2 linked regions of the Marinomonas mediterranea MMB-1 genome follow. The main gene of each other region encodes a partner of the protein of the gene in region 2 in a complex. Links are inferred from orthologs where the notes say so. Each region holds a gene or a part of one and is shown on either strand. Other genes may lie near its edges.

Region 1 (4,144 bases), 1.1 Mb from region 2 along the record:
CTGCATTGATTGATGATGCAATTCGCAAAGATCAAAGCTCGGATTCATCAGAAGAATAAGTTTGAACTATGGGTAAGACACAATGGCGTCAGGTTGATGGCGTCGTTTTATTAAATAAACCTCTTGGTCTTAGCTCTAATCAAGCTTTGCAAAGAGTGCGCCGATTGTATCGTGCTGCAAAAGCGGGCCATACAGGCGCACTTGATCCCCTTGCTACCGGAATGTTGCCTTTGTGTTTGGGAGAAGCTACAAAGTTTTCCCAATTTCTACTTGATGCGGATAAACGATACATTACGTGTATTGAGTTGGGTGCAACGACGACGACCGGCGACAAAGAAGGAGAAGTGCTTAGCACGGATCCTGTTCCAGTACTGTCTGATAGTGAGCTTGAAACATTACTCGATCGCTTTCGGGGTGACATTAATCAGGTTCCGCCTATGTATTCCGCGCTTAAGCATGAGGGAAAACCTCTGTACGAGTATGCTAGAAAAGGCATTAGTATAGAGCGAAAGCGTCGCCAAGTGACGATCCGAAATCTATCGGTTATTGAGCGAACGGATAATACTCTTACCTTAGATATCACCTGCTCTAAGGGCACGTATATCCGGACAATTGGTGAAGATATTGGTGATGCACTGGGCTGTGGGGCGCACCTAAAAACTCTGCATCGAGTGTCAACAGCTGGATACAATCCAAATGACATGCTCACGCTTGAAGAGTTTGAAGCGCTGCAAACGTCTAGTGAATCTGCGCTTGATGGGCGTCTTATGCCATCAGATACGGCGGTATCACACTTCGAAAAAGTGTCTCTTTCAGATGAAGAAGCGAAAGAAATGACCTTTGGTCGTCCTTTGAACGACACGCGAAATATTACCTCGGATTCGCTTGTTCGCTTGTTTAGATTGTCGGACGGTTTATTTTTAGGCTTAGGGATTGTCAAGGATCGCAAAATTAAGGCGCATCGCTTGATAAATACCAGTGAGTTAGCGCAAAAATAGTGTTATTATTGCGCGCGTTGAGATGTTGTTAGGCTAATTGTCTTGGCGACACCCTCGTCTAGGGTAACTGAAAATATGCTCGGCTATCCTTTATTTCTGTAACGCATATTATATCGGAGATTAAGATTATGGCATTGTCTGCAGACGCTAAAGCAGCATTGGTTAAAGAATTTCAAGTAGCTGAAGGTGACACTGGTTCTCCAGAAGTTCAAGTTGCATTGTTGACTAAAAACATTGAAGGTCTACAAGGTCACTTTAAAGCTCACATTCATGACCACCATTCTCGTCGCGGTTTGATTCGCATGGTAAACCAACGTCGTAAGTTGTTGGATTACCTTAAGCGTAAAGACGCAGCACGTTACACTAGTTTGATCAAAAAACTAGGTCTACGTCGCTAAGACCGAAGGGGGCCATAGTTTACTATGGCCCTTTTTTTATTTGGATTCCCAAGGGGCAGCCTGTACTTCAAATGTGTTTTTATTGATACGAGCATTTATTAAACGCGTATTTATTAAGAATGTATTTGAGTACTGGCTAAACAAGATTGTCTTTGGGAACGCGCAGTAAACTAAATTTAACGTAAGGACTTTTTGTGAGCATTACGACTAAAACTTTTGAATTTGGTAACCAAACGGTTACTTTGGAAACGGGCCGCATCGCTCGTCAAGCAACGGGTGCTGTTCTTTGTACTTTGGGCGATGCTCAAGTATTGGCGACAGTTGTTGGCGCTAAAACAGCTAAGCCGGGTCAAGATTTCTTCCCTCTTTCTGTTCATTACCAAGAGCGTACTTACGCTGTCGGTAAAATCCCTGGTGGTTTCTTAAAACGTGAAGGCCGTCCTTCTGAAAAAGAAACACTAACCTCTCGTTTGATCGACCGTCCTATTCGTCCATTATTCCCTAAAGGGTTCATGAACGAAGTACAGGTTGTTTGTACGGTTATGTCTACCAATACTGATCTTGATGCAGATATTCCAGCGATGTTGGCGACTTCTGCTGCACTTGCTATCTCAGGTATTCCATTTAATGGTCCTATTGGTGCAGCTCGTGTTGGCTTCAATGATGAAGAGGGTTATTTATTAAACCCATCAAACAGTGAGCTTGATGGTTCTTTGTTGGACATGGTTGTTGCTGGTACTAAAGACGCTGTTCTTATGGTGGAATCAGAAGCTCAAGAGCTTACTGAAGACGAGATGTTGGGTGCAGTACTTTACGCACACAAAGAAATGCAAACTGCAATCACTGCGATCAATGAATTTGTTTCTGAGTCAGGCAAGCCTCGCTGGGAATGGACTGCAGAAGCGGCAAAAGAAGGTTTAACGGACGCCGTTCAACTGGGCTTTGCTACTCAAATCGAAGAAGCTTATGGTATCAGTGAGAAAATGGCGCGTTACACCAAACTTGGTGAGATTCGTGAAGCTGCGGTAGCTGCATTGGTTTCCGAAGAAGGCGAATACGATGAAGCTGACGTTACGGGTGCATTTGCTAAGCTAGAAAAGAACATTGTACGTCGTCGCGTTATTGATGGTCAGCCGCGTATCGATGGCCGTGACAATCAAACAGTTCGTCCTATCAACGTTGAAGTAGGGCTTCTTAAAAAGACACATGGTTCTTCTCTGTTTACTCGTGGTGAGACTCAAGCAATTGCAACTTGTACGTTAGGTACTAGCCGTGATGCTCAAATTTCAGATGGTCTTGCTGGAGAGAATAAAGACAGCTTCATGCTTCATTATAACTTCCCTCCTTACTCTGTTGGCGAATGTGGTCGTATGGGTGGTGTTGGTCGTCGTGAAATTGGGCATGGTCGTTTGGCTCGTCGTGGCGTACAAGCGGTTCTTCCGAGCGAAGACGAATTCCCTTACACGATTCGTATTGTTTCTGAAATCACTGAATCGAATGGCTCAAGCTCTATGGCATCTGTATGTGGTGCAAGTTTGTCGATGATGGATGCCGGTGTTCCTCTAAAAGCACCTGTTGCTGGTATTGCAATGGGTCTTGTAAAAGAAGACGACGGTTTTGCTGTACTGACTGATATTCTAGGCGATGAAGACCACCTTGGTGACATGGACTTTAAAGTAGCGGGTACTGAAGAAGGTATTACTGCTTTACAGATGGACATCAAGATCGAAGGCATTAACGAAGAAATCATGGACATTGCATTAACACAAGCGATGGACGCTCGTAAGTATATTCTACGTGAAATGGCAACTGTGATTGGTTACGCTCGCCCAGAAGTGTCTCCGAATGCGCCTTCTATGGCAACGGTTAAAATTGATCCTGAAAAAATTCGTGATGTTATTGGTAAAGGCGGCGCGACCATTCGTTCCATTACCGAAGAAACAGGCGCTTCTATCGACCTTGATGATGACGGTACGGTGCGTATTTACGCAGCAGACAAAGCGTCTTCTGATGCTGCATTGTTGAAAATTCATGAAATTACTGCAGAAGCAGAAATTGACAAGCTTTACCAAGGTAAAGTGGTTCGTCTTGCTGAGTTCGGCGCATTCGTGAATATTCTTCCTGGTAAGGACGGTTTAGTGCACATCTCTCAGATAGCTGAAGAGCGTATCCGCGCAGTTTCAGATGTGCTGGCAGAAGGTCAAGACGTTATCGTTAAAGTGCTAGATGTCGATGCTCGTGGCCGAATCAAGCTTTCGATGAAAGAAGTGACAGAAGAAGAAAAAGCAACATTTGCTCAGTAAGCAATATTGGTCATCGCTGTGTTTTAAGCTTTAGTGCTTTTTATTAATGGCACTATAGGCAGAAGCACTACAGACAAAAGCCCAATTAGTCGATGTGACTAGTTGGGCTTTTTCATTTTCAGCTCTTAGCTCATATTGAAACCAAGAATTTTATCTTAAGAAACTTCCTTTCATACCCCAAATAGGGGCTCAAAAATAATTAGCGTTACGTTATATTTAAAAAAATTTGCACAATAAAGCTAACAAAATCAGTATTTGGTCGATAATATAAAAACTAAGTAAGCTTTGTGTCATATTTTTACGTTAATTTGTGCTAAAACTATATAAATGTGCAAATAAAGCAGTTAACGGTTTTCTCTTTCTCTGGGAAACTTCGATAAAGTCAAAGTTAGAGGTTTATATGAAAAAAGGGCTCCTCCTAGCCACATCGTTGGCGAGTAGTATT
Region 2 (8,513 bases):
TTGCCATTTTTGCGCAGCACTAGGTGTCATAGGAGAGAATGGATCTAGGAACGCTTTATCTTCCCCAGCAGTAAAGGTTCTGCGCTCCACTCCAATAGACTCAAGAAGACCACTCGCATCAAACCCTGGCGACACAACGCCAATAGAACCGACAAGACTGGCCTTGTCTGCATAAATTTCGTCAGCAGCAGAAGCAATATAGTAACCGCCGCTTGCCGCCATATCACTAACGACCACAATCAAAGGGATATCTGGATAACTTTTTCGCTTACTCATGAGAAGGTCATACAAAATGCCCGAATGCACCGGACTTCCGCCAGGGCTATTCATCTTAATTACGACCGCTTTCGTACGAGCATCAGCGTAGGCATCTTCTATTAATAGGGAATATTCATCAGCATCGATGTCCAGCCCAGCCCCAATCGTCCCCCGCATAGGAATAAGTGCGACAGAGTCGCCAGTTAAAGCGGCATCCTCAACGACACTAGACGCGCTCCATCCAACAAAAATACCGACGATTAAAAACAAACCGACGAAGCGGAAAAATATTTTCCAGCGTCTAGCACGACGCTTTTCTACCACATTTTCCAGCAAAGCCTCTTTTAGCAATTCGAAAACGGCCGTTTGCGACGCAACATCTTCATTATTAGAAGACGTTAGTTTTGGCTTTGATGTGCTATCAGCCTTCGCGTCCGTTCCTTGATCTACATCCACATACATATCATTTGACTGCGCTTTATTTGAAAACGACGCATCTTCAGATGACAACATATCATTGGATGCCTTGCGATCATCCTCTTCATTCCAGCTCATTCACAACCCTCAAAACGATTTCTTTATCATAGACTTAGTCTCGTTCGCTCAATACCTTTAAGACTATGCCGCGTAAGTGTACCATAGGCGAATTAACGTAAAATAAGGATAGTCAACAAAATGAGTTATTCTTTCGAAGACCTTTCAGTCGGTCTAAGCGAAACTTATTCAAAAACCGTCTCCAAAGAAGACGTACATACGTTTGCTGCTGTGACCGGCGACAACAACCCCGTTCATTTAGATGAAGAATATGCCGCAAACACCAGCTTTGGAGAACCTATCGCTCACGGCATGCTAACAGCAGGCTTTATTTCTGCTGCCATTGGCACGAAGCTTCCTGGGCCAGGATGTATCTACCTAGAGCAGACACTAAAATTCCGCTCCCCCGTATTAATCGGAAAAGAAGTTCAAACGACGGTAACAGTAAAAGAAATCAATGAACGTCGCAGACGTGTTGTGTTGGAAACAGTATGCCATTGTGACAGTAAAAAAGTCGTTACTGGGGAAGCGACCATCATGCTCCCATAAATAAAAAGCGGAACATCACATTCAGATGTTCCGCTTTTTATTCACCTATTTTTTATAGCCCTAGCACTTTTAGTGCTAATACCTTGAGACTAATACCTCGAAACTAATACCTCGAGACAAGCACATTAGACATCAGCGCTTTCCATTCATCATCAAGTGGCGCTTCTAAAATCAACTTCTCACCTTCGTAATCAATCTCTAATCGAGTTGCATGCAGGCACAAACGCTTGAACCCCATTTCTTTGGTTTGCTTATTGAGCTCGCTCGATGTGTATTTATCATCACCAACAATAGAATGTCCTGCAAATTGAGTGTGCACACGAATCTGATGAGTCCGCCCAGTGACCGGCTCACATTGAATCAAGCTAAACCCTTCAAACTCTCGAACTAAATTAAATCGAGTTAACGATTCCTTTCCTTCTGGGTTCACGCGGACGACTCTTTCACCCGACTTTAATTCATTTTTCAAAAGTGGAGCATCAACCTTCTGCTTACGCTTAGACCAAGCTCCGTGCACTAATGCTAAATACGTTTTTTGAACACCACTTTTTTCACGCAATGCCTCATGAAGCAACTTCAATACACTTCTACGCTTGGCGATCATAATCAAACCAGATGTGTCTCGGTCTAGTCGATGAACAAGCTCAACAAATTTCTCTAACGGCCGCATTTGACGTACCACTTCAACCAGACCAAAGCTCAAGCCACTACCGCCGTGGACAGCCAGCCCTGACGGCTTATTAACAACCAACAAGCCTTTATCTTCATAAATAATACGAGATTCAATCTGCGCTTTTAGCCCTTCAGCAACCGTCGGCTTATCAGCGCGTTCTGGAAGAACCAAAGGAGCAATGCGAACAATGTCGCCAGACTGGAGGCGATAATCTGGTTTTGTTCGCTTTTTATTAACGCGTATCTCACCTTTTCTTAACAAATTGTAGATTTTACCTTTCGGAAGGCCTTTCAATTCTGTAATAAGAAAATTATCTATGCGTTGGCCATGATTATTTTCATCAATATCAACGAACCGGACCTTTGTTTTGGTAGGTTCGACGACAACTTTGTCTTTGTTATCCAAAGAATGGTTTCCTTTATAATTGAAGCACTTAGTTTTTACTGCTATATTCAGTTCCGCAGAGGGTAAGAGGCAACAAAACGCCTCGAAGAAAACGTATGATACCGAATTTACTACCACCAGAGCGATACTCTGGCTCATATCTTACCTCTGTAACAGTTAAGCTTAAATAATAAACCGCATGAATCGAGAGAAGTCGACCATGGGTTGCCTGATTTTGTAGTTCGTTTGACTGAGTACGAGACGCTTTCAAAATAAAAAGTTGCTGAAAGCCATTGATGACAAAATACAACCGTAAAATGACGTAACTAGCTAAGATATAACCAGTCCACTGATATAATTTCGCAGTAGATCCTCTTTGCGTGTTACCCATCAACAGATATGTTGTGTCCGCCGTACTTGGAAAAGCACTATTTTTCAACGCCACTCAAACCGCTCCCTCTGTTCGTGACTAAACAGAGTTCAAAATTAATGATTAGAATGCTAATAAACGCGACGCAACAAGAAGAATTGCGCGTTGCACTAGTGGATGGCCAGCGCCTTTATGATTTAGATATAGAGTCCGGGTCAAGAGAACAGAAAAAAGCAAATATCTACAAAGGGAAAATCACACGCATTGAGCCTAGCCTCGAAGCGGCGTTCGTTGACTACGGCGCAGAACGACACGGATTCCTCCCTCTTAAAGAAATTTCTAAAACTTACTTTTCAAAAAAATCTAACTCTGACGGACGCCTAAACATCAAAGATGTTTTAACCGAAGGTCAGGAAGTCATAGTTCAAGTAGACAAAGAAGAGCGTGGAAACAAAGGTGCAGCACTGACGACATTCGTAAGTTTGGCAGGGCGATACTTAGTACTAATGCCAAACAACCCTCGCGCAGGCGGCATTTCTCGCCGAATCGATGGTGATGATCGTACGCAATTAAAAGAAGCAATGTCCGGCCTTTCAACCCCTGAAAATGGCGGCTTAATTGTTCGTACAGCGGGTGTAGGTCGCTCAACTGAAGAACTACAATGGGACTTAGACTATCTCGATACATTGTGGAGCTCGATCACAAAAGCAGCTTCAGAAAAGCCAGCTCCATTCTTGATCTATCAAGAAAGTAACATCGTTATCAGAGCAATTCGTGACTACTTGCGCGATGACATTGGCGAAGTATTAATCGACGAAAAAGGCGCCTACCAAGACGCAATCAACTTCGTTATGCAAGTTATGCCACAGTTTAAGAGTCGCATTAAGCAATACTCTGATACCACTCCGCTGTTCAATCGTTTCCAAATCGAAACGCAAATCGAAACCGCTTTCCAACGTGAAGTTCGACTACCTTCAGGCGGCTCCATCGTAATTGATCCGACTGAAGCGCTCGTATCGATTGATATCAACTCCGCACGTGCAACAAAAGGCGGAGATATCGAAGAGACCGCACTGCAAACCAACTTAGAAGCCGCTGACGAAATTGCACGTCAATTGCGCCTACGAGACATAGGTGGACTGGTTGTCATTGATTTTATCGATATGACACCACTAAAAAACCAGAAAGAAGTTGAAAACCGCATGAAACAAGCACTTGAAGCGGACCGCGCTCGAGTGCAACTAGGCCGTATCTCGCGCTTTGGACTTCTAGAAATGTCCCGCCAACGCTTGCGCCCTTCTCTAGGCGAAACAAGCGGCATTGTTTGCCCACGCTGTAATGGACAAGGCTTTATCCGTGACGTTGAATCACTAGCCCTGTCCGTACTTCGCCTTATTGAGGAAGAGTGTGCGAAAGAACGCACCGCTCAAATACGCGCAATATTACCGGTCTCTGTTGCGACTTTCTTGTTAAACGAAAAGCGTACAAACATCGCGAAAATCGAAAAACGCAATGACGTGCACATCATTTTGGTGCCAAATCCACACATGGAAACACCGCACTTCACTGTGGAGAGAATTCGCGACGACAACGCCGTAATCACTCAGGACGACAGTAGCTACACCCTTGTAGAAACTCCCGATGAAGCACCTTACGAGCCTCGCCAGGCGGTTGAGCAAGCTCGACCACAAGCGGCGGTAACAAGTATTGCTCCCAAGTCCCCTGCTCCAGCCCCCACTCCAGAACCTAAAAAAGTTGAAAAAACTGGATTGCTAACACGCATTTTCCGCGCACTGTTTGGTGCAACGGAAGAAGCGGAAACCAAAAAGGACAGCAAACCATCCACAACAACTAAAAGCCGTTCTAACCAAGGTACGCAAGGAGATAGAAACAAACGCTCCAAACCACAACGTACGAACAAACACCAAAAGCGCGATCAAGGTGACGAACGCAAACAAGAAAAACCGCGCTCGACACGCAAAACCCGTCGCGAGCAAGCGGAAGCGCAGGTAAAAACTCACGCTCCTCAAGCGAAGAAAAAAGCGCCGCAATCCGAAGAGCGCAGTGAAACCAAGCGTAAAGCGACCGTTGAAGTTGCACCTGAGAAGAAAGTTCCCGAAGTAAAAGAGCGCAAACGTACACGCAATGAAAACAAGCGTCGAAACGGTAAACTTCGTGATGAAGCAGAACTAGCAAAACAAGAAAACGCAAAACAAGAAGCTGATGCGAAAGAAGCAGCTCAAATTGAAGCTCAAGAAGGACAACGTTCCGACGCGACGTCTACAGACTCAGCTTCAACTAAAGAAAGAAAACCGCGCAGATCAAGACGCTCTCGTAAATCACCACGAGGTGATGCAGCACCGACGCAAGCAGAAGCTACTCAGCCAGCAACTGAAGAAACCTCTGTCGCTACTGAAACACCTTCTTCTGTTGAAGTTGTAGAGAGCAAGCTAGAAGCGAACACTGCGAAAAAGGAACTTGAGACTACCTCAATTCCTAAAACAGCTGCGAAAGAAGAAACGTCATCAAACGAAGAAGCACCTCAAACTACGCCAATCGTTGACGCGGAACCTGCAAAGGAAACCGCTAGTGATGACACCACTAAAAATGCAGTTGAGAATAGCGCACAACCTGCAAGCGAACCTGTTGCTGAAAGTGAACCAGTAGAGACTACAGATCCTGAAAGCACCTCTTCAGAAGCGGCGAATGCAGAAGACACAAGTGTCAAAACTGAACAGGAAGAGCCTGTAATGGAAGCAGCTCAAACTGAAACTGCACCCACTCCAGACACTGTCGAAGTAAGTTCGACAAACGAGAATCAGCAGACAGCCTCTAACGAGACCTCTTCTGATAACGAACCCGCTGTATCTACCTCCGAGGCAACAACGACAAAAGAGACTAGTACTGAAGAGGCTAACACCGAAGAAACTGATGCCAAAGAGTCTAGTACTCAGGAAAGCATTCTAGAGAAAGCGGATTCCGAAGAGTCTAGTACTCAGGAAAGCATTCTAGAGAAAACGGATTCCGAAGAGAGCTCTTCAGAGCAAAACAACTCAGTTGAAGCAGTGACAGAGACGCCTGATAGCAAGCCCGAAGCACAACCAACGCCAGAGCCCACTGCCGATCAGCCAGAGCCTACGACTCAACGAGCACGCGCCCCAAGACGCGGTCGCGGCAAGCCTGCTCCGAAAGTGACAGAAAAAAGAGCATCAGTAGAGCTACCTGAAGCAATACTCAAACAACAAGAAGAAGCTCGAAAAGCGTTGGAAGAAAAACGAGCAGCGTCGAGTGAACGTCGCGGAAGACGTCAAGGACGAGTAAAAAATGATCCGAGACTATCACGAGGAGAAGACGTACAAGCAACTCCTCCAGAAAGCGCTAGCTCCGGAACAGAGACCGCTGAATAAATTTAGCTATTAGCTCAAAAAAAGCCCGCTGCATGCGGGCTCTTTTTTATCAATCATTAATTTTGGTTAATAACTTTTATTTGGAAAAATGAAAACACTTATAGACCTATCTAGATTCAAAAACTTATCTCTCGCCGGAGATCTATTTGGCGGATTAACAACCGCAATTGTCTCCCTCCCGTTAGCGCTTGCGTTTGGCGTGGCATCTGGCGCCGGAGCAGAGGCAGGGTTATGGGGTGCAATACTGGTCGGCTTATTTGCCTCCATCTTCGGTGGCTCCACATCCCTTATTTCCGAACCGACAGGCCCAATGACGGTTGTCATGACCGCAGTACTAAGCGCAATGATTGCCGCGAACCCAGATCAAGGCGTCGCAATGGCATTTACTGTTGTGATGATGGCAGGGGTATTTCAAATTTGCCTAGGTGCATTGAAGCTGGGTAAGTACATCACACTTATGCCTTATAGTGTCATATCTGGCTTTATGTCTGGCATCGGGGTGATATTAATTATCCTTCAACTTGCTCCATTTTTAGGTCAACCCACCCCTCCTGGTGGTGTAACAGGAACACTTTCGGCGCTACCAAACCTATTGCTGAACATTTCATTTTCTGAACTTTTTCTTGGACTAGTCACCCTTGGAATTTTGTTTTACCTACCGAAGCAATGGAGAAGGCGCATCCCTCCTCAACTCGTTGCGCTTGTTGCCGTCACCTTGCTATCGATCATCATTTTCTCTGATGATGGCGTGCGACGTATAGGCGCAATTCCATCCGGTCTGCCTGATTTTCACATCCCAACATTCACGTTCGACCAGATGATGACCATGGTATTAAATGCACTTGTTTTAGGTACATTAGGGTGCATAGATACCCTACTTACCGCCGTCATTGCAGACAGCCTAACAAGGAACGAGCACGACTCTAATCGCGAACTTATTGGGCAAGGTATCGCTAACACCCTTTCTGGCTTTTGCGGCGGTTTACCTGGCGCTGGCGCAACAATGGGCACCGTCGTCAACGTTCAATCCGGAGGAAAGTCTCCTCTTGCAGGCATTACAAGAGCACTCATCCTACTAACAGTTGTTTTAGGCGCCTCGTCGTTAACACAAATGATACCGATGGCCGTCTTAGCTGGCATTTCACTATATGTTGGCATAAATATACTGGATTGGAGCTTCATACAACGAGCACATAAAGTCGCATTAAGCCCAACGATCATTATGTATGGCGTAATGGCCCTAACAATATTTGTTGATCTGATGGTTGCTGTCGGCATTGGCGTTTTTATTGCTAACATTTTAACCATCGAAAAACTAAGTCGATTACAAGAGACAAATGTTAAAGCCATCAGCGATGCAGACGATGGAGTCCCCCTTAAGGACGATGAAAGAGCGCTGCTCGACAGTGCGAAAGGAAAAGTTTTGTTCTTTTACCTGTCTGGCCCAATGATCTTCGGAGTTAGTAAAGCAATTGCGCGACAGCATAACAGAATCAACGAATACGAAGCGGTTGTGATCGATTTAAGCGCCGTTCCGATGATGGATTTAACAATTGGATTAGCATTGGAAAACGCCATTATTGATGCGGTCGATGCAGGCTGCGCGGTGTATATTTTTAGTCCAAACGGACAGACTACAGAACGCTTGGAAAAACTTGGAGTCATGGCGCGATTACCCAATGAAACATTCTGCGACACACGAATAAATGCATTAACGTCTGCCGTTACCTCAATTAACCTAGAAACAAGTTCCGAAAAAGAAGCTCAAGGATAGAGAAAAACACGAGAACAGAAAGAAACACAAGAATAGAAAGAAACGCTGTAGACCGAAGACAGCCTAGAGGCTCTTAAGAAAGTACAGTGGTGTGGAAGTTTAAATGGCACTTTCCCATCACTGCGCTTTGATCGTCGCACCACCTATGCAGAGACTTTAAATCCCCTTCATCACCTGACGAGTGAAGCGTAACGCCTCCTATCGGCAGACCCTCATCAGAAATGCAATCAATGCATATTTCCTGCTCAAGGCGTCTAATTAACTGGTTTGATACACTACTACTAGGCTCTAAAATTTCAACGCCGTGCAAGCTTCCCTCAAATCGATCTCTAACCAGCGGGTAGTGAGTACAAGCAAGAACCAAGACATCAGGGCGAAATACGGTTACTTCACTGCATATACGCTCAATCTCTTTGCATAAAGCACTCTCAGAACGAGAATCAGCACTGTCGATTAACCGAGCTAAATCGGCACTCGAAATCAACTGAACCTGCTTATCATTTTTCCAAAGAGATATTAGCGCCTGCAAACGATTACTGCCAATCGTTACAGGCGTTGCCAATA

Evidence for each region.
Region 1: the proteins of rne (region 2) and pnp are in contact, whole or in part, in a cryo-EM structure (PDB 9QH0), measured with the Escherichia coli proteins. The link is inferred for Marinomonas mediterranea MMB-1 from one-to-one orthologs.

The regions. Positions count from the first base shown.
Region 1 is NC_015276.1:1,105,149-1,109,292, forward strand. Bases 1,155-4,144 are described here. They hold pnp (polyribonucleotide nucleotidyltransferase), read left to right. Parts: upstream 1,155-1,590; coding sequence 1,591-3,699; downstream 3,700-4,144. Other genes in these bases: rpsO (30S ribosomal protein S15), read left to right, coding at 1,155-1,396; MARME_RS04990 (conjugal transfer protein TraF), read left to right, coding at 4,100-4,144. Also shown: 30S ribosome-binding factor RbfA, read left to right, coding at 1-59; tRNA pseudouridine(55) synthase TruB, read left to right, coding at 69-998; more of rpsO, read left to right, coding at 1,127-1,154. UniProt on the Escherichia coli protein: Involved in mRNA degradation. Catalyzes the phosphorolysis of single-stranded polyribonucleotides processively in the 3'- to 5'-direction. Also involved, along with RNase II, in tRNA processing.
Region 2 is NC_015276.1:2,177,924-2,186,436, reverse strand. The notes cover bases 2,559-6,375. They hold rne (ribonuclease E), read left to right. Parts: upstream 2,559-2,887; coding sequence 2,888-6,175; downstream 6,176-6,375. Other genes in these bases: MARME_RS10045 (SulP family inorganic anion transporter), read left to right, coding at 6,264-6,375; MARME_RS22295 (hypothetical protein), read right to left, coding at 2,559-2,843. Also shown: MARME_RS10070 (S49 family peptidase), read right to left, coding at 1-813; MARME_RS10065 (MaoC family dehydratase), read left to right, coding at 934-1,341; 23S rRNA pseudouridine(955/2504/2580) synthase RluC, read right to left, coding at 1,445-2,419; more of MARME_RS22295, read right to left, coding at 2,448-2,558; more of MARME_RS10045, read left to right, coding at 6,376-7,949; murI (glutamate racemase), read right to left, coding at 8,023-8,513. UniProt on the Escherichia coli protein: Endoribonuclease that plays a central role in RNA processing and decay. Required for the maturation of 5S and 16S rRNAs and the majority of tRNAs. Also involved in the degradation of most mRNAs.